4 regions of the Ruegeria sp. AH7 genome follow, and region 4 is predicted to be linked to each of the others. Evidence: riboswitches for the same ligand, from Rfam matches in the RefSeq annotation. Region 4 holds a riboswitch; each other region holds the start of a gene.

Region 1 (7,154 bases), on a different contig from region 4:
TCGCTCAGGCGGTCGATCAATTCCTGTGTCAGCCGCGCGGTCAGGTCGCCCCGCTGGTAAAGCGGTGAGACCAAAATGTTGCGCCGGACTTCGATACCCGGCTCCGCGTCCAACAGCCCAAGCGCGGACAGCTCGGACAGCAATGCCTGGTGATCACTTTCCTGCACGCCGCGCAACTGTAGGTTGGCACGGTTGGTCAGGTCGATTGTGCCGTTGCCGAACCTTTGGGCCAGTTCACACAGGCCAAGGGCTTGCGGCGCGATCAGCCGCGCCAGCCGAGGGCGCACGCGCACCACCAGCCCATCCCCTGACATCATCGGTCGGTGGGCGCCGGGGCACCAACCTTGGACGATTGGTTTTGGGGTGGGCGCGCTCATCCCAGCCCCTCCAGATCCGCCCGGATCGAGTTGCGCCGGGTATTCCACAACCCGGCATCCAAAAGCGCGCGGAACCGGTCCTGCATCGCCTGATGGGCTTGCGGATTGGCCTGCTGCAGGAAGGCATCCACGTCTTCATCGCCCAGTGTCGCATCGTGGTAGAGGTCGAACAGATGCGGCGCAACGGTGCCCGACAGATGCGCAAACGAGGCCATGTGATCCAAAGTCGCCGCGATCTCGGCCGCGCCCCGGAAGCCGTGGCGCTGCATCCCGGCGATCCAGTCCGGATTGGCTGCGCGGGCGTGGACGACGCGGCTGATCTCTTCCGGCAAGGTGCGGGCGCGTGGGTTTTCGGGATTGGTATTGTCCAGATGATAAAGCTGCGCGGTCCCACCCGTGGCCTTCTTGGCGGCAGCAAAACCGGCCTCATGTGTCGCGTAGTCATTCGCCAGCAGCAGGTCTGTCTCGGTCAGGTCCTGCAGGTGAACAAAACTGTCGGCATGCGCCACGCGTTGGGTGATGCCCGCCTTGTCCTGAAAGATATTCTCGCCCTCCAGTGCGAAGGAGCTGGCCTCAAGCCATGCCTCACCCGCCTGCGCGCGGGCCTCGTCGGTATAGACCTCGGAAAGTTGGGTCATGTTGACGCCATAGTTGCCGGGGGCGGGGCCGAAGACGCGAGCCGACGGGGCTTGACCGGCATAGGGGTTCCAGTCGGTCGCCTCATCCCGCGCCGCCAACGCGCGGATCGCCTGACCGTAAAGCGCCGAGAGGGTCGGGAAGACGTCCCGGAACAGGCCCGACACACGCAGCGTCACGTCCAGACGTGGGCGGCTGAGGTCAGTGATCGGCAGCACTTCTATCCCCGAAACCCGTTCCGAGCCTTTATCCCAGACCGGTTTCACGCCCAGCAGGTGCAATGCCATGGCAAATTCCTCGCCCGCGGTGCGCATGGTGGCTGAGCCCCACAGATCGACGATCAGCCCCTTGGGATAGTCGCCTTCTTCCTGAAGGTGGCGGCGGACCAGTTCCTCGGCCAGTTTGACGCCTTGGGTGTAGGCCGCCCGCGTCGGCACCGAGCGGGGGTCGGTGGTATAGAGGTTCCGCCCGGTTGGCAGCACGTCCGAGCGTCCGCGATAGGGGGAACCGGACGGCCCGGCCTCGATCCGCTTCCCGGCCAACGCGTCGATCAGAGCGTTGCGTTCTGCATGGGCCGAGGGTGCGGGGTCGAATGTGCCGGAAACCTCAGGCGCGCGGCCATAGATATGCAGCCCGTCGCCGAACTGGCTTTCTTTGATATCGCAGACAAAGCGGTCGATGCGGGTGATCGCCTCGGCGGTGCAGGTGGCCTGATCAAGGCCCAGATCGCTCTCCAACCCGATGGCCTGCGCCTCATCCCGGATATCTTCCTGCAGGCGATCGCGGCGTTTGGGGTCGAGGCCATCCGCATTCGAGAACTCATCCAACAGCGATTCCAGCCGAACCATGCGATCCGGGGTGCCACTTTCCTTCATCGGAGGCGGGATATGACCCAGCGTCACAGCCCCGATCCGGCGCTTGGCCTGCGCGGCCTCGCCCGGGTCGTTGACAATGAAGGGATAGATCACCGGCAGGTCACGGATCAGCGCCTCGGGCCAGCAATTCGCCGACAGCGCAACGGATTTGCCCGGAAGCCATTCCAGCGTGCCATGCGCGCCGATATGGATCAAAGCGTCTGCGCCCAATCCCTTGCGTAGCCACAGATAGAAGGCGACGTAGCTGTGACGCGGGGTGCGAGACAGATCGTGATAGTCGTCATCGCGCAGCTCGGGCGTACCGCGTTCGGGTTGCAGTGTAACCATCACGTTGCCTCGGCGCAGGGCGGTGAAGTGGAACGCGCCCTCGGTAAAAACCGGGTCGTCTTCTGGCTTGCCCCAAACAGTTTGGAGATCGACGCGCAGTTGCTCGGGCAGGTTAGCCAGGGCTGCCTGGTAATCTTCCAAAGACCATGAGATGCGCGCGTCCAGCAGGGTTTCAGCAATCGGCTCAGCCGGTGCGGTGCTGTAGCCCTCGGTTTGAAGATCGGCCAGGATCGCCTCGGCCGAGGCCAGCGCGTCGAGGCCCACCGCGTGCGCCATTTGCCAGTCCTTGCCGGGGTAGGTCGATAGCACCAGCGCGGGTACCTGATCTGCCTTGGGCTTATCATGCAGGGTCAGCCAGCCGGTTACACGGTCGATGATCGCTTCGATCCGTTCTTGCTCAGCCCGGTGGGCAAAGCGGGAATATTCCAGATGCGGGTCACGTTTGCCCGGTTCCTTGAACGAGGCAATGCCCGCCGAAATACGCCCGTCGACTTCGGGCAGCACCACATGCATGGCCAGGTCGGCGGGGGAGAGGCCCCGTTCCGCCTCGGCCCAAGCTTTGCGGCGCGATGTGGCGAGGGCCATCTGAAACACAGGCACACCCGCCGCGTCGAGCGGAGATGTGCCCGATGCGCCTTTGCCCGAGAACGAGGTCGCGTTGATGATCGCCGAAGGTTTCAACGCGGCGATGTTATCACGCAGCCATTCTGCGGCAGCAGGAGCCTTGAGCGAAGGGGCGAAGAGGCCGACGGCCTCGAACCCACGATCCCGCAAGCTGCGGATCACGGCGGCGACAGGGGCCGTGTCCGCCGAGGTCAGATAGGCGCGATAGAACGTGACGATGATACGTTTTGCGTTGCCCGAAAAGGCCGCCTCAACCGGGATCACGCCGCGATCAGGACACCACGCGCCGGATTCGGGCAGGGTTTTAGCCCCCATAACAGGGCCGGCATAAAGCCCCGCCGCCAATGCCATCTGCGCCAAGGCAGCCTGTGCCGCGACCTCTCCGCCGGTGTCGCAGAGATGCGCCAGACGGCGCAGGGTCGAGACGGGCAGGGTGGAATATTCATCCAGCCGCGTGTCCTCTCGCCCGTCGGCGGGTAGGACAGCCAGCGCGATGCCCTTGGCCTGCGCCAGTGACAGAACCTGCTGCAACCCGTAGGCCCAGTAAGGCACGCCGCCAATGAGACGGATCAGAATGCCCTTGGCGCCCTCCAACGTCTGTTCTACATAGGTGTCGACGGACAGAGGATGTTTCAACGCCGTCAGGTTCGCCAACCGCATCGTGGGCATACGCCCATCCGGCCCGCCACCGCGATGCCAGCCCGCCGCGAAAGCGCCAAGGTCGCTGTCCGAGAAGGACAGCACCACCAAATCCGCCGGGCTCTGGCCCAGATCGGTTGGGGTTTCCATTTCTTCTAACCCGTGGCTTTCGCGGAAGACGACGTGCATGGGCCTTACTCGGCGGCCTCGGTTACACCCGTGAGGATTTCGCGGATTTCTGCTTCTTTGATGTCGTCATGCTCGGCGATCACCACCATGCGCGAGCGGCGTTCCTCGCCGGGCCCCCACGGGCGGTCGTACTGGTGACGCACACGAGCACCCACGGCTTGCACCAGCAGGCGCATCGGCTTGCCTTGAACGGCGGCATAGCCTTTGACACGCAAAATGTTCAGCTCGGTGGCCAGGCGCTCGATCTTGGCGACCAAATCGGCGGGATCGGACTGTTCCGGCAACTCGACGATGGTGCTTTCGAAATCGTCATGCTCGTGATCGTGGTGACCGTCGTGATGCGACGGACGAGCATCCATGTCGTCCTCGGCTGCGGCCTCAAGACCCAGAACGACGCGCACATCCACGGCACCTTCGGCAACCTCAACGACGGGTAGCGGGCGAGGGGCCTCGGCGGCGATGATCTCTTTCGCTTTGGCCACGCCTTCGGGACCGGCCAGATCAGGCTTGGTCAGCAGGATGATATCGGCGCAGGAAATCTGATCCTCAAACACCTCGGATAGGGGCGTTTCATGATCGATCGAGTCATCGGCGAGGCGCTGAGCATCCACCGCTGCCACATTCGGCGCAAAGCGACCGGCTGCGACGGCCTCGGCATCGGCCAGCGCGATCACACCATCAACGGTGATTTTCGAACGGATATCGGGCCAGTCGAACGCCTTCAGCAGCGGCTTAGGCAAGGCGAGGCCCGAGGTTTCGATCAGAATATGCTCAGGGCGCGGCTCCAGTGCCATCAGGGCTTCGATAGTCGGGATGAAATCATCGGCCACGGTGCAGCAGATACAGCCGTTCGCGAGCTCCATGATGTTTTCCGCCGGGCAATCGGGGATTGCGCAGGATTTCAGGATGTCACCATCGACGCCGACATCGCCGAATTCATTGACCACCACGGCCAGACGCTTTCCCTGCGGGTTTTGCATCAGGTGCTTGACCAGTGTGGTTTTGCCCGAGCCCAGAAAGCCGGTGATCACAGTGACGGGTAGTTTTTCTAAGTTGCTCATTTCAGGGCTCCAATCGGGGGAATACGGGCCGCACAGTTTTTGCGGAAATGTTCAGGACGTTCGCGCCATTTGACCAAACCATCGTCAGTGGCCAAATACTTGGTCACACCTTCGATGATCGTTTCGACATGGTCGGTTTCGTTGAGGTTTTCGTAGACAAAAGTCCAACGCGTGGGTCCGCCACGCAACACGATGGAACATCCTTGATCACAATTGGACAGGCACTCCACGGGTTTCAGATGGATCCCATCTGGCACGCCCGCCTGTTCCAGCGCCTTATGCAGCAAAGCGCCGGGGCGCTGGGCGTCATCTTCGATTGCCAGGCCACGGCGGCATGTCGTGCAGACCAGCAGTTCAACTGGTGCGGCTTTACTCATCTCTCTCATCCCCCTTAGTCAAATCTGGGGGACGGGGTTTCATGTGGGCCGATCCAAGCCCCACACCGGAACACCCCGTCCGGTTTCATCTTCGGGCGCTGGCAGGTCTCCCGGCTTGCGGATGTCAGGGTGTATACCCTGTCGGATGTCCTGCCTTCCCAGCCTTTGGCCAGTGGCTTTGGGCACCCTCTCCGGTCACGGTCGCGGGGGCGGCTGCGTTTGGCGGTAAACCCGTTGACGCATTCCCTTTTCATCCTCTTACGAGGACACCAACGGATCGGACATGCGGCACTGATACGGTGCTTGTCAAGCGTGTCGCCGACAACCGCTACGTCGGGTACAGGAAAACGACCTGTGGCAGTCGCTGAGCGGCATGGCTGGGCTTAGCCTGCGGCTTTCGAAAGGTTTAACAGTGACCACGTCACTGAACCAAATGTTTGACGGATGACTAGACTGCTCTTCATAACTGAAGGCACAGGCCAATGGTGGGGGCGTTTTACTCTGAGATCTGGAAGCTTTGTGAGAGTGGTGGGCGACCCTGGAATCGAACCAGGCGTGCGTCTCCGCGAGGGAGTTACAGTCCCCTGCCACACCTTGCGGCCTGTCGCCCACTGTCAGGCGTTGCACCTGACGTGGAGGCGTGATTACTAGCGCACCAAAGGAGCGTCAACAGGAAAATACGGCATTGACGCAGGAAAGCGAATTCATGGCCCGGAGGCCCTCAGAATGAAAAAACCCAAGTGGGTTGTTGAAAAGGAACAGGCACGAAAAGCAGCAGCGGCCGAAACGGTTTGGCTGTTTGGTTTACACGCCGTGCGCGACGCCTTGATGAACCCCAAGCGCCAGAAACTGCGCCTGATTGTGACACGAAACGCGCGGGACAAACTGCTCGAAGCCATTGAATTCGCAGGGATCGAGGCCGAGATGGTTGATCCGCGCAAGTTCAGTGCCCCGATCGATGCGGGTTCGGTGCATCAAGGGGCAGCGCTTGAGGTTAAGCCGCTGGAGTGGGGCGGTTTGGCCGAGAACTGCATCGGACGGGAACATCCCCGCGTGATCCTACTGGACCGTGTAACGGACCCACATAATGTGGGTGCGATTCTTCGGTCAGCCGAAGTACTGGGTGCAAGTGCTGTGATCGGAACCCGGCATCATTCGGCCCCTGAAACCGGGGCACTGGCCAAGACCGCCAGCGGCGCATTGGAACGTCAGCCTTATCTAAGGGTGCGCAATCTGGCCGATGCCATAACCGAGCTTCAGTCGATGGGGTTTCTGGTGCTCGGTCTGGATGGCGAGGCGAATGAAACTATTGAAACAGCCCTGGGGAACCAAAGGGATCGACCTGTGGCGCTGGTATTGGGTGCTGAAGGGCCGGGATTGCGGCAAAAGACCAAAGAGACTGTGGATCAATTGGTGAAAATTGACGCATCCGGGGGATTTGGGTCACTGAACGTCTCAAATGCTGCCGCAATCGCCCTATATGCCTCTCGGCACCATTAGACAGGAGATCGCTATTTCCGGACCGTCCAAAATCGCAACCTGCTGCTATTGCGGTACTCGGGCTGCCCTGGTTCTGACCGGGAAGAAACGGCACGAGCTGAGTTGTTCAAGCTGTGGTGCGCCTCTGCACGATCTTAAGATGTTGCCAAAGCACAAGGTTCAAAAATCAAAGCCTGCTCGTACGGCGATCAGCCATGCAGCACCTCCGAAGTCTCGAAAAAAGAAGAAGAAAAAGAGCACGTTCTATCGTGTTCTGGATGAAGCCTGGGATGTTATAGAAGACATCTTTGATTAAGGGCTGCCATGCATTCGCAAGGATGTTCACATCCACGTCAACGGGGGTTTCACAGCGGTTCAAAAATTGCATCTTAGGTGCTCGATTCTTTGCTACAGGACCCAGATGCAAAACCGCCGTTTCATATTCGGTATACTGACAGCCATCGCTTTTGCACCTTTCGCTTGGGCGCAGGACAAACCTGTCTATTTTGCGACCGATGGCGCCGCGATGGCGGGGTATGATCCAGTGTCCTATTTCGACAGTACAGTACC
Region 2 (7,154 bases), on a different contig from region 4:
TATTATTTCAGCGTCAGCGGTTGCACTGAGCTTTTGGGTCTGGTTTTCCGTCAGACGAGTGACTTCCTAAGAAGTTGATGAAATTGAAAGTGGGCGTTTGAGGTCATAGATCTGAAGCCTGCTTCCTCCCACGCTACAGAACAAAAACAGCCCACCAGATGGGTGGGCCGTATTTGTTGAGTGGTTTCCGACTCAAACCTGACGCACGGCCCCTTTGGCGGCGCTGGTGGTCAGTTTGGCATAGGCTTTCAGCGCGGTAGAGACCTTGCGCTTGCGTGGTTCTGCCGGTTCCCAGCCTTTTTCGTCTTGCTCGGCGCGTCGCTGCGCCAGTTCCTCATCCGACACAGCCAGATGGATTGAGCGGTTTGGGATGTCGATCTCGATCGTGTCACCCTGACGGACCAGACCGATCACGCCGCCTTCGGCCGCCTCGGGTGAGACATGGCCGATGGACAGGCCCGATGTACCGCCCGAGAAGCGACCATCGGTTAACAAAGCGCAGGCTTTGCCCAGACCTTTGGATTTCAGATAAGAGGTTGGGTAGAGCATTTCCTGCATCCCCGGCCCACCGCGAGGGCCTTCGTAGCGGATGACGACCACGTCACCCTCTTTCACCTTGCCGGTCAGGATGTCGCTGACCGCCTGATCCTGGCTTTCGCAGACATAGGCCGAGCCGGTGAAGGTCAGGCTACTGGAATCCACACCCGCTGTTTTCACGATACAGCCGTCGCGGGCGATATTGCCGAACAGAACGGCCAGACCGCCATCTTGCGAAAACGCATGTTCCTTGGACCGGATCACACCGCCTTCGCGGTCGGTGTCCAGTTCCTTGTACCGGTTCGACTGGCTGAACGCCTGCGTGGTGCGTACACCGCCCGGGGCTGCCTTGAACAGGTCCTGCGCCGCCGGGTTGTTGGCAACCTTGATGTCCCAATTGGCAATTGCTTCGCCCATGGTCGGCGTGTGAACAGTGCTGCAGTGGTTGTGGAACAACCCAGCGCGGCTGAGTTCACCGAGGATCGAGAAGATGCCACCGGCGCGGTGGACGTCCTCCATATGCACATTCTCGGTGTTCGGTGCGACTTTGCACAGGCACGGCACCTTACGGCTTAACCGGTCCATGTCGGACATGGTGAAATCGACGCCGCCTTCGTGGGCGATTGCCAGCAGATGCAGGACCGTGTTGGTCGATCCACCCATGGCGATATCCAGGCTCATGGCGTTCTCGAACGCATCAAACGTTGCGATCTCGCGTGGTAGGAAGCCTTTTTCGTCCAGATCGTAGTGCCGCTTGGTGATCTCGACGATCCGGCGACCCGCTTCAAGGAACAGCTGTTTGCGGTCCGCATGAGTGGCGAGGGTGGAGCCATTGCCTGGCAGTGCCAAACCCAGTGCCTCGGCCAGACAATTCATTGAGTTCGCCGTGAACATGCCCGAGCACGAGCCGCAAGTGGGGCAGGCGTTTTCCTCGATATGCTGAACCTGCTCGTCGGTGAACCGGTCGTCAGCGGCGGCGACCATGGCATCTACAAGGTCGATCTTCTTGGCATCCAGATCAGCGATGTCGATTTTACCAGCCTCCATCGGCCCGCCCGAGACAAAGATCGCTGGAACGTTCAGACGCATCGCAGCCATCAACATGCCTGGCGTGATCTTGTCACAGTTCGAGATACAGACCATCGCATCGGCGCAATGGGCGTTGACCATGTATTCCACCGAATCCGCGATTACTTCGCGCGAGGGTAAGGAATAGAGCATCCCGTCGTGGCCCATGGCGATGCCGTCATCCACCGCGATGGTGTTGAATTCCTTGGCAACACCGCCAGCCTTTTCAACCTCTCGCGCGACCATCTGGCCCAAATCCTTCAGGTGGACGTGACCCGGCACGAATTGAGTGAAGGAGTTGACAATGGCGATGATCGGCTTGCCGAAATCATCGTCCTGCATACCGGTGGCACGCCACAGGCCGCGGGCACCGGCCATGTTGCGGCCGTGGGTAGAGGTTCTGGATCGGTACATTGGCATGATGCTGTTTCCCTTTTGCCCCGGTTGCGATATGCGGGGAATGTGCGTTATAGCGCACGTACCATATGTGCGCTATAACGCACAAGAGGATTCGAAAGACAACGGCATGGCTCCGGACGAAATAACACTGAAACTAAGGGATGTGCGGGCCGCTTCGGGGTTGAGCCTGTCGAAAGTTGCCGAAATCACCGGTGTCAGCAAAGCGATGCTAGGTCAGATCGAACGCGGCGAATCAAGCCCGACGATCGCCACGCTCTGGAAGATTGCCAAAGGATTTCAGCTGCCGCTCAGCGCGTTGATCGACACCGTGAATGGTGATCCGTCGGTTTTTCAAACCGTTACCTTTCCCGGCAGTATCGAGGTCAAGATCGTTTTCCCCTTTGATCCGGCCTTGGGGGCAGAGACATTTCACGTCAACCTCGACCCGAACCAAAGCCATGAGTCCCCTGCCCATGCCGCTGGTGTGACCGAGGAGGTCTTTGTGCTCAGCGGCACGCTGGACATTCTGAAAGGTGAGGCTTGGGTGTCTTTGCAAACGGGGCAGGGACTTCGATTTGCAGCGGATGTCCCGCACGGATATCGCGCAGGTGCTGAAGGGGCGGCGTTTTTGAACATGCATCACTATGCGCAACAGCCGGATGTTCAGGAAAACGGCAAGGTTCATTGATGAGTGAGTTTTTCAACAGTCTGACCATCGTGGACGCCATCGGTTCCTTCGGGGCTCTGATCGTGGTTGCCGCCTATTTCGCCACGCAGATGCGGTACATGAATTCCGAAGATCTGGCTTTTCCCGTGGTGAACCTGCTGGGGTCTGTTTTGATCGTCTATTCACTGCTTCAGAACTTCAATCTGGCGTCGATGTTGATTGAAGGCTTCTGGATCATCATCAGCGTGATCGGAATCATTCAGCATTTCAGGTTGCGCCGCGCAGGGTAGCGCGGCGCAAAAGGGCTATGCAGCGTTATGGAGGCGGGGTGTAAACAGCCCAATCCGACCCAGATCCCGCATGGATTTTGCTGCGGCCAACACGGCCAAATCAGCCAGTGGTTCTATCAGGATAACCAGGAGGTACGCACCGCCAAAGCTGACAACGGCGGCGAGGTTTTCTGCACCAAATCCCTGGCCATAAAAGGCCCAGAACGCCACCCAGACGACGACACCGCCCTGATAGGCCGTCGACAGCGCAAGTGCCTGAGAATACTTCAGATCAATATAGGCCGTATTCGGCGCAATGATGCGGTTGGCCAAGGCCTGCAAGGCAAACAACGGTAACAGCAGCGTTGTCATGTTCATCCCGAACTGAGGCAGGTCGAAAGGCGCCAGGAAAAACCCCTGAATAAACAAGCCCGCGATCAGGCCGATGGCGGCAGGGGCCGCACCGAACAACAAAAACAGGGTCGATCCCAGAATGAAGTGAACTTCCGACACCCCGACCGGGAAGTGTGGCAACACCTCAAAGAAGGTAAAAACCAGCCCGGTGGTCAGGGCTGAGCGAATGGCGAGGCTGGCAAGGCCGCTGCTTTTCAGGCTGTCCCATGCCAGTTTAGCGGTATAGAGCCCTGCGCCAGTTGCGGTGGCGTAGCTCAAGACAAGTTTGGCGCCATTTACGACGCCCGGTTCGATATGCATAGTTTGGTCTCCTTCCCGTCACACCCGACGGCAGAAAGGTTTAAAAATTGGGCTTTCGCCCGGTTTGCACATGGCAGGTCTCCTGACTTGCGGATTGGCTTCGATCCCGGCCTTCCCAACCGATTGCTTCGGTCAGTGGCCATGATGGGGCGAAACTCCGCTTACAGTTGCGGGGGCAGTTCCGGAATTGACAGGTACTGTCGCACCGGATTCCCTTTTCATTCTTCAGGGGGAATTCCCCTTTGGAAACCATGTCAGGCAGGTGTCTGGTACGGCGTGCCGCCTGTCAAGCAGGCAAACGTGTATGTTTGGAAAAAATTGTCAGTGTGCCGGGGGGTGCAGGCGTTGGCATGGCTTGCACGTTTGGCCGCTCGGATATAGGGAAACTCAGACTCGCTTAGGGGAGGCTTTGATGCAAGACGATCCGAAAACCCTGGTATCTACCGAATGGCTGGCCGCGCATATCAAGGACCCGGATCTGCGGATTCTGGACGGGTCGTGGTACCTGCCTGCGCAGAATCGCGATGCCAAGGCGGAATATGACGCGGGCCACATCCCCGGCGCGCGCTTCTTCGATATTGATGACATTTCGGACCACCGCTCGGACCTGCCGCATATGGCGCCGCCGGTCGAGAAGTTCATGTCACGCCTGCGGGCGATCGGCGTGGGCGATGGTCATCAGGTGGTCGTCTATGACGGGGCCGGGCTGATGTCGGCCGCGCGGGTCTGGTGGCTGTTCCGTCTGATGGGGCAAGAGAATATCGCCGTTCTGGACGGGGGTTTGCCGAAATGGCAGGCCGAAGGGCGAGAGTTCGAAGATCTGCCCCCTGTGATCCGGGATCGCCATATGACCGTCCGGGTACAGAACCATCTGGTACGCGACGTAACACAGGTGTCCGCCGCCGCCAAACTGGCTGATCATGAGATCATCGATGCCCGTGCCGCCGCCCGCTTTGCCGGAACCGAGGCTGAACCGCGCGAAGGGCTGCGATCGGGCCACATACCAGGCTCGCGCAACGTGCCCTTTGGCAGCCTGCTAAATAGTGACGGCACGATGAAGTCGCCCGATGCGTGCCGCGCCGTGTTTGAGGCCGCAGGCGTGGATCTGACTAAACCGGCGATCACCTCGTGCGGTTCAGGCGTGACCGCTGCAATCCTAAGCCTTGCGCTTGAACGCATGGGCAAAAAAGACCACGCGCTTTATGACGGCTCCTGGGCTGAATGGGGTGCCTTCCCAACCCTGCCCGTCGCAACCGGAGAGATCTGATGTTCGAGAACCTCAAACCGCAGCCCGCCGACAAAATCCTGGCGCTGATGCAGATGTACCGCGAAGACCCGCGTGATCAGAAGATCGACCTGGGTGTCGGCGTCTACAAGAATGCCGAAGGTGTTACCCCGGTAATGCGTGCGGTCAAAGCCGCTGAAAAGCGCATTCTGGAGGAGCAGGAAAGCAAAGCCTATACCGGTCTGGCAGGTGATCCGGCCTATGCCGATGCGATGATCGGGCTGATCCTTGGCGATACGGTGCCGCGTACCAAAATTGCCGCCGTTGCGACACCGGGCGGGACGGGTGCCTGCCGTCAAGCGTTCGAGATGATCCGCATGGCCAATCCTGAGGCGCGCGTGTTTGTATCGAACCCGACATGGCCAAACCACCTGTCGATCCTGAGCTACTTGGGTATCGAGGCGGTTCCGTATCGCTATTTTGACGGCGAAACCCGCGGCGTCGATTTCGACGGTATGATCGAGGACCTGAAAACTGCCAAGGCGGGCGACGTGGTTCTGCTGCATGGTTGCTGCCATAACCCGACCGGCGCAAACTTGAACCCCGTGCAGTGGCAAGAGGTGGTGAACCTGATCAACGAGCTTGGGCTGGTTGCCATGATCGACATCGCCTATCAGGGTTTCGGCGACGGTCTTGAGGAAGACGCGCAGGCAACCCGTCTGGTGGCATCGTCGGTCAAGCGCTGCCTGATCGCGGCGTCATGTTCCAAGAATTTCGGCGTGTACCGCGAGCGTACCGGCCTGCTGATGGCAATCAGCGATGAAGCGGCGCAGACCGCGCTGAACCAGAGCACGCTGGCCTTCCTGAACCGCCAGAACTACTCGTTTCCGCCGGACCATGGCGCACGGGTCGTGACCACCATCCTGAACGACGACGCCTTGCGCGCAGATTGGGCCGCTGAGCTGGAGGAGGTGCGCCTTTCGATGCTGGGGCTGCGTCAGCAACTGGCCGACGAGTTGCAGAGGCTGACCGGATCAGACCGGTTCGGCTTTGTCGCCCAGCACCGCGGTATGTTCTCACGCCTCGGCGCGGCCCCCGAACTGGTCGAGCAACTGCGCAACGATCATGGCATATACATGGTGGGGGACAGCCGCCTGAACATCGCAGGTCTGAACGCGACGACCGTTCCGATCTTGGCACAGGCGATTGTCGACGTCGGGGTCTAATACTCGCACTTGTTACCAAAGGCCGCGTCATTCGCGCGGCCTTTTTCGTTTCAATTACAAATTCTGCCGATCCGGGCGTCAGGATAAAGCCATGTCCAACGCGGCTTGGCAGTGAATATGTGTGGTGTCGAACACCGGGTAGGGCACGTTTTCTGCGTTCAGTAACATGCCCACTTCAGTGCAGCCGAGAATGAGGCAATCCGCACCCGCGTCGTGTAACCGCTGCGCAATCCCGACATAGTCCGAGAGGCTTTGTTCCTTGACGATGTCCTTGCACAGTTCTTCATAGATTATGCGATGTGTTGTCTGTTGGTCTTCAAGGGTTGGCAGAACGGGGGCCAACCCAGCCGCGCGCAGGCGATCCGTGTAAAACGTCTGCTGCATGGTGAAAGCTGTTGCCATCAAACCGGGCGATTGGAGCCCGACATCTTGAATGGCGTGTGCCGTTGCATCGGCAATATGCAGCAACGGAATCGAAACGCCCGCCATCGATTGCTGGGCCAGTTTGTGCATTGTGTTGGTCGCGAGAATGATGAAATCAGCCCCGCCGCGTTCCAAAGCCAATGCCTCTTGGTTTAAAATGTGCCCGGCAGAGTCCCAATCCCCCCGGACCTGCAGGGTTTCGATTTCCGCAAAATCCAGTGAGCGGATGAGCAACTGGGGTGAGTGCAGACCCCCAAGACGATCTCGGGTCAAGTCGCATAGGATACGGTAGTAAATCCGCGTCGAAGCGGCGGACATGCCCCCGAGAATGCCGATTGTTTTCACGATATGCTCCGAAACTTACGCCGCTTGATCCTATCTGAAGTGCCGCCATCGGATGATCTCGTCAAGAAATCGTAGTGTACCCAGAACAAAAAAACCGGGCGCGAACGCCCGGTTTTGCAGTGTATATCTCAGGTCCTAGCCTTTGGAGAATTCCGGATAGGCTTCCATACCCAGTTCTGCCATGTCGAGGCCGTTGATCTCGTCCTCTTCGCTTACGCGGATGCCCATTACAGCTTTCAGGATGGACCACACGATCAGAGCGCCGACGAAGGTGAACACAC
Region 3 (7,154 bases), on a different contig from region 4:
TGGTCGGACCCGGAACTGGGCTGGGCGTCGGGGCGTTGCTGTATTCCGAAGGGCATTATCACACCGTCTCGGGCGAAGGAGGCCATGTCGGCCTTGCGCCGCGCCACCGGGATGAGGTTGATATCTTTGACGCGGCCCGGCGTATTGCACCCGAATGCTTCTTTGGCGACAGCCTGAGTTTGGAAGCTGAGATGTTCCTCAGCGGCACCGGATTACCGATCTTGTACCGAGCAGTAGCAATCGCGGCGGGTCAAACCAATATCTCCGCGCGCCCGGCGCGGGATATCCTGCAGGATGCGCGATCCGGCACTGATCCGCACGCGGTTCAAACCGCATCTCTGTTCACAACGCATCTGGGCGCTTTGCTAGGGGATATGGCTGTCACATTGATGCCAATTGGCGGCGTCTTTCTGGTCGGTGGCGTGGCGGAAAAAAACCGCTGGCTGTTCGGAGACAGTTTTCTGGATGCCTTCAACAATGGTGGCCGGTTCAGCGAGCTGCGGCGTGGAATGGATCTCTATGTCTCAGAACAGGTCGAATTTGGCATTGTTGGCGCTAACAACTTCTGCAAAAATGCCCTCATGCGGTAGAACCGCCTGACAATTCTCAATGAAGGAACGCGGGATGATCCTGTGCTGCGGAGAAGCGCTGATCGATATGATCACCGAGCCTACAGTCTCGGGTGCCCAAGGGTATGTACCCCATTCTGGAGGTGCAATTTTCAACACGGCGATCGCGTTGGGGAGATTGGGCGCGCCTGTTGGCATGTTGACCGGCCTGTCGTCCGATATGTTTGGTGAACAATTGGCGGATACGCTGAAAGCGAGCCATGTGGATACCTCCCATGTGATCACCAGCGACCGCCCAACCACTTTGGCGTTTGTGAAACTGGTCGATGGTCATGCATCGTACAACTTCGTTGACGAGAACACTGCCGGGCGCATGCTTCAGCCCGAGGATATGCCCGACCAACTGCCCGCCATCTCGACCCTGTATCTAGGCGGTATCAGTCTTGCCTGCGAACCCTGCGCCGATGCTTATGCTGCCTTGCTAAGCCATCACGGGACGGATCGAGCGGTGATGTTGGACCCCAACATCCGACCGGGGTTTATCCAGGATCAGACCAGATACCGCACCCGTTTGAATGCCATGATTGCGCAGACCGATATCCTCAAAGTCTCGGATGAAGATCTGGACTGGATCATTCCGGGGCCCGAAACCCATGCCGAGAAAGTGCCTTTGTTGCTGCAAGCCGGTCCCGCGGTTGTGATTGTTACACGTGGGAGCCAGGGGGCTTCGGGTTATCTACGCGATGGCTCGGAAACCACGATACCGGTTAAAGCGGTTCAGGTTGTCGATACGGTGGGGGCGGGCGATACGTTCAACGCTGGCGTGCTGGCGGAACTTCACCGTTCCGGATATCTGACCAAAGCCGGGCTGCGCGATCTGACAAAAGAAAGCCTGCGTGCAGCTTTAGCGTTGGGTTCAGATGTTGCAGCAGTCACCGTATCGCGTGCCGGGGCCAACCCGCCCTGGGCGCACGAGCTCTAGTCCCAAAAAGGGAAGTCACATGAAACGTTCCGACATCAACCACATCAAGACCGATGCACAGGCCTTTATCCAGTCTTTCGGTTTCATCCTGCCCCCCTTTGCCGACTGGTCTCCGGATCAGATGCGCAGCGCCAAGGCCGACACGATCCGCGCCCGGGGACTGGGATGGGACATCACCGACTACGGGCAAGGCAAATTTGATGAGCTTGGCCTGTTCCTGTTCACCCTGCGCAATGGGGATGAGAACGATCTGAGCCAGGGTCGTGGGATGCTTTATGCAGAAAAACTGCTGATCTCGCGCGACAAGCAGCTGTCGCCGATGCATCGTCATATCGTCAAAGCCGAGGATATCATCAACCGGGGCGGCGGCGATCTGGTGATGGAGATCTATGCCTCGAACCCCGATGGCAGCGTAGACCGCGACACACCGGTTGTGGTGCCCAGCGACGGATGCGATATCACCATCACTCCGGGCGAATTGCTGCGCCTGAAACCCGGCGAAAGTGTAACCCTTATGCCCGGAATCTGGCACGCCTTCTGGGCCGAGCGCGGGGATTGCCTGATCGGCGAGGTCTCAACCGTAAACGACGACCGCACCGATAACGTGTTCGAACAACCCATCCCCCGCTTTGCCACGATCGAAGAAGATACCGAGGCCGAGTTCCTGCTGGTTGCGGATTACTGATCTACCCCGAGATTGACCCGAGCCTCTCAGCGATTGCTTGACAAGCGTGTCTTGTCCAGAATAGCTGACCTGTGATGGTTCCCGCAGCTTTGGGTGCGGGATGAAAATGGGAATACGGTGCGGCCCCCGGAATATCGGAACAGGCCAAGTCCGTAACTGCCCCCGCAACTGTAAGCGGAGAGCGACGCCAAATCACCACTGGCCCGAACAGGCCGGGAAGGTTGGCCAAGCAACGACCCGCAAGTCAGGAGACCTGCCATCACCTGTGAAACCAACCCGGGACGGGGCGTCCTGGAAGGAGGATTGATGGCACATATGCGTCCTATCGGGACTGGCACTTTCGACACGGGCATTCTGCGCGTTGAGGATGGCCATGCATCGCGCGGCTGATCATTTTGTGCTGATCTGCTCGACCTGTCAGGGTGAGATCGAGGCCAGCGCCGCCCAAAGTCTGCTGGACGCGTTGCTACCCGACGGGTTCGCTACGCGACTGATCCCATGCATGGCAGGATGCGAACGTCCCATGGCCATCGGTCTGCAAGCCGAAGGCAAGGCGCAATACCTGTTTGGCGATATTCAAAGTACCGCCGATCTGAATGCAATCGCCGCCTTCGCCCATCAGTACCGCGACAGCGAGAGCGGCTGGACCAGCGCAACGGATCGCCCCCCCGCCTTGCTATTCAAAACACTGGCGCGTCTGCCCCGTCTTCCAAAGGCGGGTAAGGCATGAGCTTTCTGGTCGCAGAGAATCTGGAATACTACGCCCTGAATGGCGATGTGTTGCTGCAAGACGTCTCGTTCTCTTTGGAAGAAGGTGCCATACTTGCCATCGCCGGTCCGAACGGTGCCGGTAAAACAACGCTGCTGAACCTGCTCTGTGGGGTCGAACGTCTGGCGCTGGGGGACGTACGGATCAACGGTCAAAGCCTGCGCAGCCTGTCTGCGCAGGAACGCGCCAGGACCATTGCGGTTGTTGGTCAGCAGGAACTGCCCGATGGCCGCCTAAAGCTGCGCGACTACGTTGCGCTGGGTCAGATTCCCATTCAAAGCGACCGCTCGACAGAAGACCACAAGATGGACCTTGCGCGCGTTCTGCGCACGACCGAGCTAACCCATCTGGCGGATAAGCCGATGCAGCGGCTCTCGGGCGGCGAACGCCAACGCGCTCATATCGCGCGTGCATTGGCGCAGAACCCCTCGCTTTTGTTTCTGGACGAGCCCACCAATCATCTGGACCCTGATGCCAAGGGGCACATGCTGTCGCTGGTGGCCGAGCTGGGCGTGACGGTGGTGATGATCGTGCATGACCTTGTCATGATCCCGGAATTCGCCAGCCATGTCGCGCTGATGAAATCCACACGCATGACGGGCTTTGGGCCAGTCGACCAGATACTAACGCCGGATCATGTGCGCGACACGTTTGGTGTTGACTACCTGTGCTTCCAGCACGAAGGGCGCGTGATCCCGGCGCTGGATATCCGAAAACGAACGCTTTCATCTTAACAGGAGACATTGATGAAACAGAAAATTTGGTCAGCTTTGATGATCACCGGCTTGGCCAGCGGCGCGGCGGCCCATGAAGTAACCGTGGACAATTGCGGCGAACCGCTGGTGTTCGACGCCAAGCCGGAACGGCTGGTTGTGCATGACATGAACATGACAGACATGGCCTTTGCGCTGGGCCTGCAAGAACACATCGTTGGCCTGACCGGTATCACAGGTTGGTATAAGACCAGCCCTGATTTCGATAAGCTGCGCGGTGACATCCCGGAACTGGCGCCGAAATACCCAACCGTCGAAAACCTGGTTGCGGCCGAGCCCGATCTGTTCTTCGCGGGCTGGTATTATGGCATGAAGCCCGGCGGCGACGTGACCCCGGACACTCTGGCCCCGTTCGGCATCAAGACAATGATCCTGACCGAAAGCTGCGTGCATCTAGACAAGGACCGCCCTGAGGCCAGCATGGACCTGCTGTTCAACGATGTGCTGCGTCTGGGTCAGGTCATGCATGTCGAGGAAAAGGCCGAGGAACTGGTAGCAGGCTGGAAAGAACAGCTGTCTGCCATCGAAGCCAAGACCGCCGATCTGGCCAAACCCCGTGTATTCTTACTGGACGGCCCGGCAGATGCGCCCTTTACCGCTGGCAAATTCGCCATCCCCGATGCGATGATCGCAGCGGCTGGCGGCGAAAACGTCACCCATGACATGGATACCAGCTGGGGCCGCACCTCGTGGGAAGCGGTTGCTGCATCGAACCCGGAATTTCTAGTGCTGCTTGACTATCAGACCGGCAACGGGGCAGAGGACACGTTCAAGTTTCTGCAAGAGCATCCAGTGATGTCCCAAACCGATGCGGTAAAGAACGAACGTTGGATCGGCCTGCACTACGAAGAGCTGACGCCCGGACCGGCGAACATCGATGCGATCCAGAAGATGGCGGATGCGATGCACCCGACGGCGACCAACTGATATGGTCCATACGGGCCGGATAGTTGTGCTGGGGGCGGTCGTTTTGACCGCCCTTTTGCTGCTGTCGACAGTCTACGGTACAACCCCGATCCCAGTGTCGGATGTCATTGCTGCCATCGGCCTGGGCACAGGTCTGTCAGAAGGCGAGATGTCACCGCTGCATCGGATCGTGTTTGATCTGCGCCTGCCGCGTGCGCTGTTCGCCGCTGTCATCGGTGCAGGGCTTGGTGTCGTTGGGGTGGTTCTGCAAACCACCACGCGCAACGACTTGGCAGATCCGTTTCTATTCGGTCTCTCGTCGGGCGCGGCTGCGGGCGCTGTTCTGGTCATCACGGTCACCGGCGATGTGCTGGGCATATGGACCCTACCGCTGGCTGCGTTTTGCGGCGGCCTGATCGCATCAGGCATCGTGCTGGCCTTGGTCCAGGGGTTGCGCACAAGTGCACCGGAAAAACTGATCCTGGCGGGGCTTGCCGTGTCTTTCCTGTTCTCCGCCATCACCAACTATCTGATCTTTTCCGGAGACAACCGCGCCGCCCATTCGGTGATCTTCTGGATGCTGGGCGGACTGGGCCTTGCCCGGTGGGAGACGTTTCCACTGGTCTTGATCGGGCTGGCCCTGATCCTGGGCTATGCACTCTATCGCAGCCGCTGGCTTGACGCCCTTCTGACCGGAGATTTCACCGCCGCCACGTTGGGTATCCCGGTGCAGGGCCTGCGCTTTCGTATGTTCTTTGTTGCAGCCCTCGCCACGGCAAGCTTCGTGTCAGTCGCGGGTGTCATCGGTTTTGTCGGTCTGATGGTCCCTCATATCGCGCGTGGAATAGCGGGAACGCTCCATCGCAACCTGTTGATCACCTCGGCCATTGTGGGGGCCATCCTGCTGACCGCCTCTGACATTGTGTCCCGACTGTTGCTGGCCCCTCAGGAGTTACCAGTCGGCATCGTGACCACATCGATCGGGTCGCTTTTCGTATTCCTGTACCTGTTCAAATCGGCGCGAAACGTTTGACCTAATGCGTTCCACGCGGGACGAAAAACGGATCGATCATAATGGTTTCGCTTTGCTTGCCCGGCTCTGCCAGCCTGCGTTCAAGCAACGCAATAACTTGATCAACCGCATCATCAATCGGGTTGTTGACGGTACTGAGATCGAAATTTGGCCATCTGGCCATTTCGATATCGTCAAACCCGATCAGTGAAAGATCACTCGGAACGTCCAAACCCAACTCTCGCGCGGCGGTCAGCGCGCCGATCGCACTGGCGTCGTTGGCACAAACCAACGCGTCCAGCTTATGCTCGGCCAACAGTTTCAACGCAATCTCGTGCCCTGTCTCAACAGTGAAATCGCCTGTGGCTTCGGCAATCAAGTTTAACCCCGCTTTGTCCAAAACACCGATTACACCCAATCTGCGCTCAGCCGATGACGAGAAACTCGGTGCGCCGCCTAGATACCCAAACCGTGTGCGCCCCTTGTCGACCAGCACCTGGGCCGCAAGCCCCGTACCGTCGGCATTGCGGCAACAGACATTGTCGACACCCGGTGCCTGGACGATTCGGCCTGTGGAAATCATCGGCACACCGAACTTGGTGCACCGCGTGACCAATGCGCGCGGCATGCTACCACCACGCAGGATCAAAGCGTCCAATGGATAGCGCAGAACCTGCTCAATCGCGTCTTCTGCACGCTGATCCCCGCCATCGATGAGAATCGGCCATTTGTTCAAAGCGTTCAGTTTCCCGACCAAAGCGCTCACGAATTCGGAATCATATGTGCTGCGCATATTACCGACAAAGACGGCCACCAGATGCGAGCGCCCGTCCTTCAGCCCGGCAGCCAATGCATTTGGTTGATAGCCCATGTGATGGGCTACTTTCTCGATGATTCTTCTTTTGCTTTCATCAAGATACGCACCTGGCGTAAAAGCGCGTGATACCGCTGAACGCGACACGCCAGCCGCATCTGCAACGGCTTGCGCGGTCACCCGGCGGCGCCTATCGGCAGGTTTGTCATGATCCTGAGCCACGCTCATCCTGTCCTTCGATTTGGTAGAATTTGTCAATATTGCTAGAAATCTTTCACTGAACTGTCATACGTTAACATTATGTGGGCACGTGTGCAGAATCCAGACGTGCCTATACAATGCAGGACGGAGGCTGCGCGCGACACACGCCGCAGGGGAGCCTGCACAATAAACTGGCACAAGGTGCCAACGGTCTCTTAGCTGCAAGGGGCCGACACCGAACCGGAGGAAAACATGACCAAACTGAAGTTTTGCGCAACGGCTGCTGCCCTCGCGTTTACCGCGACTACGGCTTTTGCAGAAACAGAAATTACCTGGTGGCACGCCCATGGCGGGCAATTGGGGGAAACCGTCAACAAGGTCGCCGAAAAGTTCAACGCGTCGCAAGACGAGTACACAATTACTCCGATCTACAAAGGCAGCTA
Region 4 (7,154 bases):
AAGGTGAGAAAAAGCAAGCCGCGGCAATCACGTCGCGGCTTGCGCGTCACAGGTGTAGTTTCTTCAGGGTTCGAGGCGAGTATGAAAAGTTGGTCAAAATATGCTGCAGCAATAGCCTTTGGTTGCATCGCGTCTTCGGGGCTTGCGCAGGAAGTAACGTTGACCGCGAAAGACGGCTCTAGGTCAGTGACTGGCGAGCTGGTTACGATCCAACCCGGCAAGTTCATCGTACGATCGAATGTCGGGGTTCTTTCACTAAACACAGCAGAGTTTCATTGCATCGGCGCGGCTTGCCCAGCAAGCCTGCCAACAGATACCGACCTCGTTGTGGCTGGTGGCGCCGGTTTGGCAGACATCCTTCTTCCGTTGCTTGCCGAAGGGTTTGCCGCAGAACAGGAACTCTTCTCGGATGTTTTTGATCTGCAAGGTGTTCCCCTGGGTGAACAACATGCGTTTGGGCAAGACGATACAGTCTCTGGCGCGATCGGATCTGAGGCTTTCGACATTCTGATCATGGATGAAGAGGCCAGCCCAGTTCATAGCATTCTTGTGAAAGAGGCTTCGGGTCAGAACCTCTTTGAATCCTTGATGACGCGCGAAAGCGATCTGATCGTTAGCGAAGAACCGGTCTCGCCTCAAAACTATACGCAGGCCAGAAAAAGTGGTCTGGGCGAGCTGACCTCATTTCAGCAGGAACATGTTCTGGCGGTTGATGGCTATACGGCTACTGTCAATCCTGAGAACGATCTGTTGTCCCTGACAATCGAGCAGATATCGCAAATTCTGTCGGGTGAGATTGTAAATTGGACTCAGTTTGGTGGGCCCGATCACAAGATCAACGTCTACACGTTACCACAAAATTCAGAAGCGTTTCACAGGGTCGATGGGCTTATCCTTTCGCCCTTCGAACGCGATTTTCTGACCGATAGCAACATCGTAAACTCGAACCGAGAGCTTTCCCGAGCGATTGAAACTGACCCATATGGCTTCGCCGTCATGCGGTTTTCGAATATTCGTGACTCACGCCCGGTGCCGTTGCGCAGTGAATGCGGAATCATTCATCAGCCCAACCAGTTTTCAATGAAGACCGAAGAATATGGGCTGCAGAACCGGGTGACCGTCTACAACGGCAGCGATCTTTCGGGTGTGGGTACGGCATTGGTCGAATTTCTGGACAGCCCAAGAATAGATGGGTTTGTGTCCAAATCCGGTATCACCAGCCTTTCGGTTATCGCTCAGAGTGAAGACGAGAAGTTTGCCAGACTAAAATCAGACGTTGCCGAGATGACAGTCTCGGCCAATGCGTCCGAACTCCGCTCGTATGTGAGTGACAAGCTGACAACCACACGTCTGTCGACAACATTCCGCTTCTCGCCTGGATCTTCGTTTCTGGACAACAAGGCGAAACGGGATATCGAACGGATTGCCGAATACATCCGCGATGTCGAACCCCACAAAATCGTCTTGGCGGGATTTGCGGATGCTGGCGGCAGCTACGGAAAGAACCGTCAGCTCTCGCTGGCCCGCGCCAATCAGGTCCTGAGGGAGCTTTCATCAAGCATGGAAGCCAACGGTCCCGTTAACACAGTGATCGAAGTACGCGGTTATGGGGAAATGGCCCCTGTTGCATGCAATACCAACCCAGTGGGTCGCGCAAAGAACCGCCGTGTCGAAGTCTGGAGTGAAGTGAGCAGCCCTGATGCGGAGATACGCGCATGGGGTGGATAATGAAAAGAACTGCGGTTTCTGAGGTCAGTTTCCCTCAAGCTTCGGTCGCAAAAAAAGCACGGGCGCGTCTGCATCCGGCTACAGCAAGGTAAGTGTTTCTTATGGTACAATCAGCCCACACAAACGATCAGTTCCCGGACGAGCTTGCTCCGGGTACCAAATTGCTGTCCGGTCAATACACGATCATGCGGTTTCTCAACAGCGGTGGCTTTGGCATCACCTACCTTGCCAAGGACAGCCTTGAGCGCACGATCGTAATCAAGGAATGCTTCCCCGAGGCGATCTGCCGTCGCAGCCAGACCGCGGTTCGCCCGCGGTCCCAGTCGCATACATCCTCGTACGAAGCGCTGGTGAAATCCTTTGAAAAAGAAGCGCGCAATCAGTCAAAACTTGTGCATCCCAACATTGCCGGTGTCCACCAGGTGTTCAGAGACAATGAGACCGCCTATATGGCGATCGACTTCATCGAGGGCAAAGATCTTCTGGACACGATCGAAGAACGTAAGACGATACCGCCCGAAGAGGTTGAACAGCTGTTACGCACCACGCTGGAAGCCGTCGGTTTTATTCATAGCGAAGGCATGCTGCACCGGGACATCTCGCCAGATAACATCCTGATCAACCAAGACGGCGAACCGATGATTATTGATTTCGGTGCCGCCCGTGAGAGCGCCGCCAAATCTGACCGCGCAATGTCGATGCTGAGGGTCGTAAAGGAAGGGTATTCGCCGCAAGAGTTTTATCTGCAAGGCGCGGAACAGGATCAATCCAGCGATCTTTATGCGCTGGCGGCTACGTTTTACCATGTGATCAAAGGGGCTGCCCCGCAGGACAGCCAGACCCGGTTGGCGGCTTTGGCTCAGAATGGCAAAGATTGCTACGAGCCACTTGAGGGTGCGGTCGAGGGTTATCCTGTCAGTTTCTTGCGAGCGATTGATCGTGCCCTGAGTATCCCGCCTGAAGACAGGTTCCAATCTGTTCAGGAATGGCAGGATGCGATTGAAGAAAGGATGCCGATCGAAGCGAAGCCCGAACCGGTCGCTGCGGTCGACTTCAACGATAAGGTCGCGGTCAACAGCAAAGCGCCGCGCAAACGCTCAAACTCTATGCTGATGATCGCGCTGATCGTCGCCGGAGTAATCGGTGGAGCAGGGTACTATTTCAGCCAGGGTGGTGAAGTGGATAAGGATGTGGTCGCGATTGCTGCTACCCAGCAGGCGGCTCCGCAACCAGCCACCGATGAAGAGCCTGAAAGCAGCGGCGCGACGGTGCAGGAATCGGAACCGGAACCCCGGCCTGTAGTCGCAGAGCCAGCGGTGGAGAGTGTTGCTTCGGAACCAGCGACGACAGATTCAAACTGGATAGCGTGGACTGGTCCCGCTGTGGATCTACCGTTTGCAACCGTTACAACATCGCAGCCGCAGGGCAGGTTCTCGATGGTATCGCTGGTGCGATCTGACCTTGATCAGGCGACAACGGATTGGTTGAAATCCGGCACGATCATCTATTCCGTAAATGGTCATTTGGTGGTGGATGACAACTCGATCATGCGCGCAATCCAATCACGTGAGGCTAATCCCGAAAGTGGCGAGATTCTCGTGGATATGCGGGTCAGAACCGAAGAAGATAGCCCGGTTTCTGAAAAGAACCTGACCCTTCAAACGGGTAAGGTGGTTGAGCTCACAAATGGAGTTCAGTTCATTACGGTCACCAACGGCAATGGGAAATGGATCAGTAAGGTATTGCGCGCTCCGGCTTCGGCCAAATCAGTTCGCGTGGGCGATATTGTCGTATCAGAAACCGCTTCGCAAATTTCCGTCGAGGGTGAGAACGGTATTACTCAGTTGTTCGAAGAGCTTAGCAATACAGGTGCAGAGCTTGCGTTGTTGACCATCGCGCGGAATGGTGAACTTCAATCGGTGGATCTGCCACTTACGCATTAATGCTTTGGCGGCTTTTATAGTTAAGAGCCGCCTACATTGCCTTGAAGGAAATTCAAGTGTCTCATTCTGAAAGATCTCTGATGCAAGTTCACGAGCCCAGATTTCAACAGGCGGAGGAACGCCAGCGTGAAGTCTTCGATATTTCAACCGTGCTTAACCAGGGTGCTCGTGAATATCAGGAAGATGCCATTCTTTCTGAAAAGCCGATCGGATCTGAGTTAGGGTTCGTGGTTCTGGCAGATGGTATGGGTGGCCACGCGGCAGGGGATGTTGCCTCTAACCTGATCGTTTGTGAGGTGATGAAAGGTTGGTTGGCCGCCGGGCTGAACAAAGACTCATCAAATTCGGAAGTCGTCGCATTCTTGCATGACAGTGCCGAGCGCGCGAACAAGCAGATTTTCGAAGCCAGCCGCAACGATCTGAATGTAAAGGGAATGGGAGCGACTCTTCTCATACTGATCTGCATCGAAGATCGCGCGTTTTGGTTTTCCGTCGGGGACTCGCCACTCTATCTCTGGCGGTCTGGCGAGCTAATACAGCTGAACGAGGATCATTCAATGGCGCCTCAAATCGATATGATGGCGAAACTTGGCATGTTGGATCCCGATTTGGCCCGAAATCACCCCGATAGAAACATGCTTACGTCTGTCATACATGGTGGCGACATCGCGAAGATCGATTGCCCTTCAGACCCGTTTAAGCTTCTGCCAGATGATGTTCTCATTGCAGCTTCGGATGGGCTTCAGTTTCTAGAAGACAAGGACATTCAAGAGGTTGTTACGCGCAATCATGAAGTGAGTTGCGACGCTATTGCGGATAAGTTGATCAGAGCCTTGATTGGCCTTGATGATCCAGATCAGGACAACATAGCTTTCTCTGTTGCAAAGGTTTGTTCTTAGGCGTTGATAGCTGGCGTCGAACTGATGTCGCGGGGCGTCTGTATTTATTACAAACTGGCTTGTCACAACTGAATTCTGCGATTCTTGTAGTGCTGATTGGCCCGCTTTTGTGCTCAACGAGTATCAAATCACCTCTACCAACTCCGCATGTTTGAACAAAGCAGGCCGTGATTTGACTAGATCGAATACATCCTACGCCCATCGCATTTCAGCAACGGCGTCATCGGTGAGCGGAACCCGGACGCCAGGTTGAACAACAGCCGGATCATAGGGTGTGCGATCAAACACCTCACGCACCATATCTGCAAAGAAAGACAGTGGTTTGCTGGGATAAGCGGGGTCAAAGCTCGATTGATCCCAACGTTCGCAGAACTCGGCACAGTCATCGAAATAGATGCTATCACGATGAGCTTGGCGTTTTTCGGGGTTCGCGCCTACGTGCTGTCCGAAGTAAACAAGCTGAAAATCCCCATGGGTGTGCACGCACCACGTGACCTGTTCGCGCAGGAAGGGTTTGAGGATTGAGGCCGCATATTCATCGTGATTATGCGGCGCATAGATGTCACCGATATCATGCAGCAAGGCGCCAACGATCCAGTCTATGTCTGCCCCGTCAAACCAGGCGCGGGTTGCTGACTGCACCGAATGGCCAAGACGTGTGACTTGATAGCCGGACAGGCTTTTGTCGAGCCGCTCCATCGCTTCCAGCAAACGATCTGCCGTTCCTTTGCAGTACTCACGCTCCAGAGTATCGAGGAAGGTGTAATCCTCTTTGTCCCCGTCCTTCATCTGCGTGAATTTCACCTGGTCCATAGCATGTCCTTTGGCGTTTACGTGTGGGTCAGCGGGCGCAAGCAAGCATGCAATTCTGGACTATCCACGCAAACACCGGACTCGGCAAATGAAACCTGTTGTGCCGGTAAAATTTGTAGTCGCCGGAGGTGGGTATTCGATTGCGTTTAAGAGCCTAAAGATGTGCGATGATCCCGCAGCCTGTTCTATGTCACAGCGGCATGCGAAAAGATCGGCGGGCTTGTGCACCCCCGCGCCTTTCACGTTTTGGCATGGCAAGTGGCAAAGGTCTGAACGGCTGTTCCAGCGAAGTCAAAAGCAAGTCGCAGAACGCTGCAACGGCAGGTGAGTGATCTTTAAATGGTGCAGCTGTTTCGTAAGCATGCCTCGCAGCTACTTCATAGCAGGCATTGCCAGGAACACCCGCGATCCATTGCATATAGCCAAGCTGTCCCATCTGACGTGCTTCATCCGCAGGCATGGGGCCTGTATCGAGTTGAATAATCGTCCGTTCCAATAACATCGCGCCCTCCGCGCAAAAGGGAGGAGTGTGGCTGGTCACGGTGATGTGCCGGGGACGCTTGGTCCTTCGGTCGTCTCTGCCGTTCCCAAGGCACCCCGCCCGGGTTCAAGTTGACTGCGGCGCATGGCATCACACACCGTAGATGGCAGGTCTCCTGACTTGCGGGTCAACGCTTTCCCGTTCCTTCCCGAACCCTAGGGCTCAGTGGTTTCCAACGGGGTCGCTCGCCGCTTACAGTTGCGGGGGCAGTCACGGAATTGGGTATGAACCCGCACCGTGTTCCCTTTTCAGCCGACTCGAACCGAGCCGGACACCATCGCTTTCACTGTCTCATACGCGATTCACTATGTCCACTGGGTTTGGCGCAATCTGACAACGCCGAAAATGTCCGCCAAAGCTGAAATGGCAGTGAGTTCAATCCATGCAAAAGGCTTTACAGGGCGTGGCATTCGGGTGCCTTAATGTTCGCAAATGTTGAAGATCTGAACAGAAAGAACCCTCATATGTCGAACCATGGCTACGAGTCCGGCCGATTGAACCTGCCTTTCGTTGGTATCTGTACCTTTGGCAAGTATCCCTATGTCGAGGATTGGGACGCGATTGACGCCGACGTTGCGGTTCTTGGCGCCCCGTTTGATTTTGGCTGTCAATGGCGGTCCGGGGCGCGGATGGGGCCACGCGCGATCCGTGAGGCGTCGACGCTGTTCTCATTCGGCCATGCTGGCGCTTATGACCACGAAGATGATGTCACCTATCTGGATCCGGCCAAAGTAACCATTGTTGATATCGGCGATGCAGACATCGTGCATACCGACACAATGAAAAGCCATGCAAATATCGAGTTTGGGGTGCGCAAAATACTGGAGGCGGGGGCGCTACCGGTCGTCTTGGGCGGCGATCATTCGATCAATATCCCCTGCATCAATGCCTTTGATGATCAAGAACTAATTCATGTGGTGCAAATCGACGCGCACCTGGATTTTGTCGATGAACGGCATGGGGTGCGCTATGGCCACGGAAACCCAATGCGCCGTGCCGCCGAAAAACCCTATGTCACCGGCCTCAGTCAGATCGGCATTCGCAATGTGTCGTCCACCGCTAAGGATGGCTATGCGGATGCCCGCGCCATGGGATCAGACATCCAATCTGTCCGGCAATTCCGCAAAATGGGGGTCGATGGGATGCTGGCCCGCATTCCAGAAGGCGCGCGGTATTATGTGACTATAGACATTGATGCCTTCGACCCATCCATCGCCCCAGGTACAGGTA

The links. Region 4 has a riboswitch for cobalamin ahead of ACR0JX_RS14940 (hypothetical protein). Riboswitches for the same ligand answer to the same signal wherever they lie in the genome.
Region 1: it holds a riboswitch for cobalamin, as region 4 does, so the genes downstream of both, ACR0JX_RS00975 (DUF1636 family protein) here and ACR0JX_RS14940 (hypothetical protein) in region 4, are expected to answer to the same signal.
Region 2: it holds a riboswitch for cobalamin, as region 4 does, so the genes downstream of both, ACR0JX_RS18575 (energy-coupling factor ABC transporter permease) here and ACR0JX_RS14940 (hypothetical protein) in region 4, are expected to answer to the same signal.
Region 3: it holds a riboswitch for cobalamin, as region 4 does, so the genes downstream of both, ACR0JX_RS11955 (DUF1636 family protein) here and ACR0JX_RS14940 (hypothetical protein) in region 4, are expected to answer to the same signal.

Annotation. Positions count from the first base shown of each region.
Region 1 covers NZ_JBQFYF010000001.1:187,427-194,580, forward strand. The annotation lists gene ACR0JX_RS00960 (cobalamin biosynthesis protein CobG) at 1-377, opposite strand, end outside; gene cobN (cobaltochelatase subunit CobN) at 374-3,667, opposite strand; gene cobW (cobalamin biosynthesis protein CobW) at 3,673-4,728, opposite strand; gene ACR0JX_RS00975 (DUF1636 family protein) at 4,725-5,105, opposite strand; cobalamin riboswitch at 5,189-5,394, opposite strand; tRNA gene ACR0JX_RS00980 (tRNA-Tyr) at 5,632-5,715, opposite strand; gene rlmB (23S rRNA (guanosine(2251)-2'-O)-methyltransferase RlmB) at 5,832-6,605, shown strand; gene ACR0JX_RS00990 (hypothetical protein) at 6,586-6,900, shown strand; gene ACR0JX_RS00995 (YHS domain-containing (seleno)protein) at 7,006-7,154, shown strand, end outside.
Region 2 covers NZ_JBQFYF010000009.1:110,690-117,843, reverse strand. The annotation lists gene ACR0JX_RS18595 (hypothetical protein) at 1-70, shown strand, start outside; gene ilvD (dihydroxy-acid dehydratase) at 193-2,025, opposite strand; gene ACR0JX_RS18585 (helix-turn-helix domain-containing protein) at 2,132-2,692, shown strand; gene ACR0JX_RS18580 (CBU_0592 family membrane protein) at 2,692-2,961, shown strand; gene ACR0JX_RS18575 (energy-coupling factor ABC transporter permease) at 2,977-3,654, opposite strand; cobalamin riboswitch at 3,710-3,923, opposite strand; gene sseA (3-mercaptopyruvate sulfurtransferase) at 4,067-4,921, shown strand; gene ACR0JX_RS18565 (amino acid aminotransferase) at 4,921-6,105, shown strand; gene ACR0JX_RS18560 (aspartate/glutamate racemase family protein) at 6,184-6,873, opposite strand; gene ACR0JX_RS18555 (ammonium transporter) at 7,009-7,154, opposite strand, start outside.
Region 3 covers NZ_JBQFYF010000004.1:304,864-312,017, reverse strand. The annotation lists gene ACR0JX_RS11970 (glucokinase) at 1-590, shown strand, start outside; gene ACR0JX_RS11965 (carbohydrate kinase family protein) at 625-1,551, shown strand; gene ACR0JX_RS11960 (D-lyxose/D-mannose family sugar isomerase) at 1,571-2,236, shown strand; cobalamin riboswitch at 2,295-2,511, shown strand; gene ACR0JX_RS11955 (DUF1636 family protein) at 2,610-2,966, shown strand; gene ACR0JX_RS11950 (ABC transporter ATP-binding protein) at 2,963-3,739, shown strand; gene ACR0JX_RS11945 (ABC transporter substrate-binding protein) at 3,752-4,705, shown strand; gene ACR0JX_RS11940 (FecCD family ABC transporter permease) at 4,707-5,717, shown strand; gene ACR0JX_RS11935 (LacI family DNA-binding transcriptional regulator) at 5,719-6,738, opposite strand; gene ACR0JX_RS11930 (extracellular solute-binding protein) at 6,964-7,154, shown strand, end outside.
Region 4 covers NZ_JBQFYF010000006.1:81,015-88,168, forward strand. The annotation lists gene ACR0JX_RS14915 (phosphate ABC transporter substrate-binding/OmpA family protein) at 1-2, shown strand, start outside; gene ACR0JX_RS14920 (phosphate ABC transporter substrate-binding/OmpA family protein) at 82-1,728, shown strand; gene ACR0JX_RS14925 (serine/threonine protein kinase) at 1,830-3,671, shown strand; gene ACR0JX_RS14930 (PP2C family protein-serine/threonine phosphatase) at 3,752-4,570, shown strand; gene ACR0JX_RS14935 (HD domain-containing protein) at 4,763-5,383, opposite strand; gene ACR0JX_RS14940 (hypothetical protein) at 5,574-5,885, opposite strand; cobalamin riboswitch at 6,013-6,218, opposite strand; gene speB (agmatinase) at 6,389-7,154, shown strand, end outside.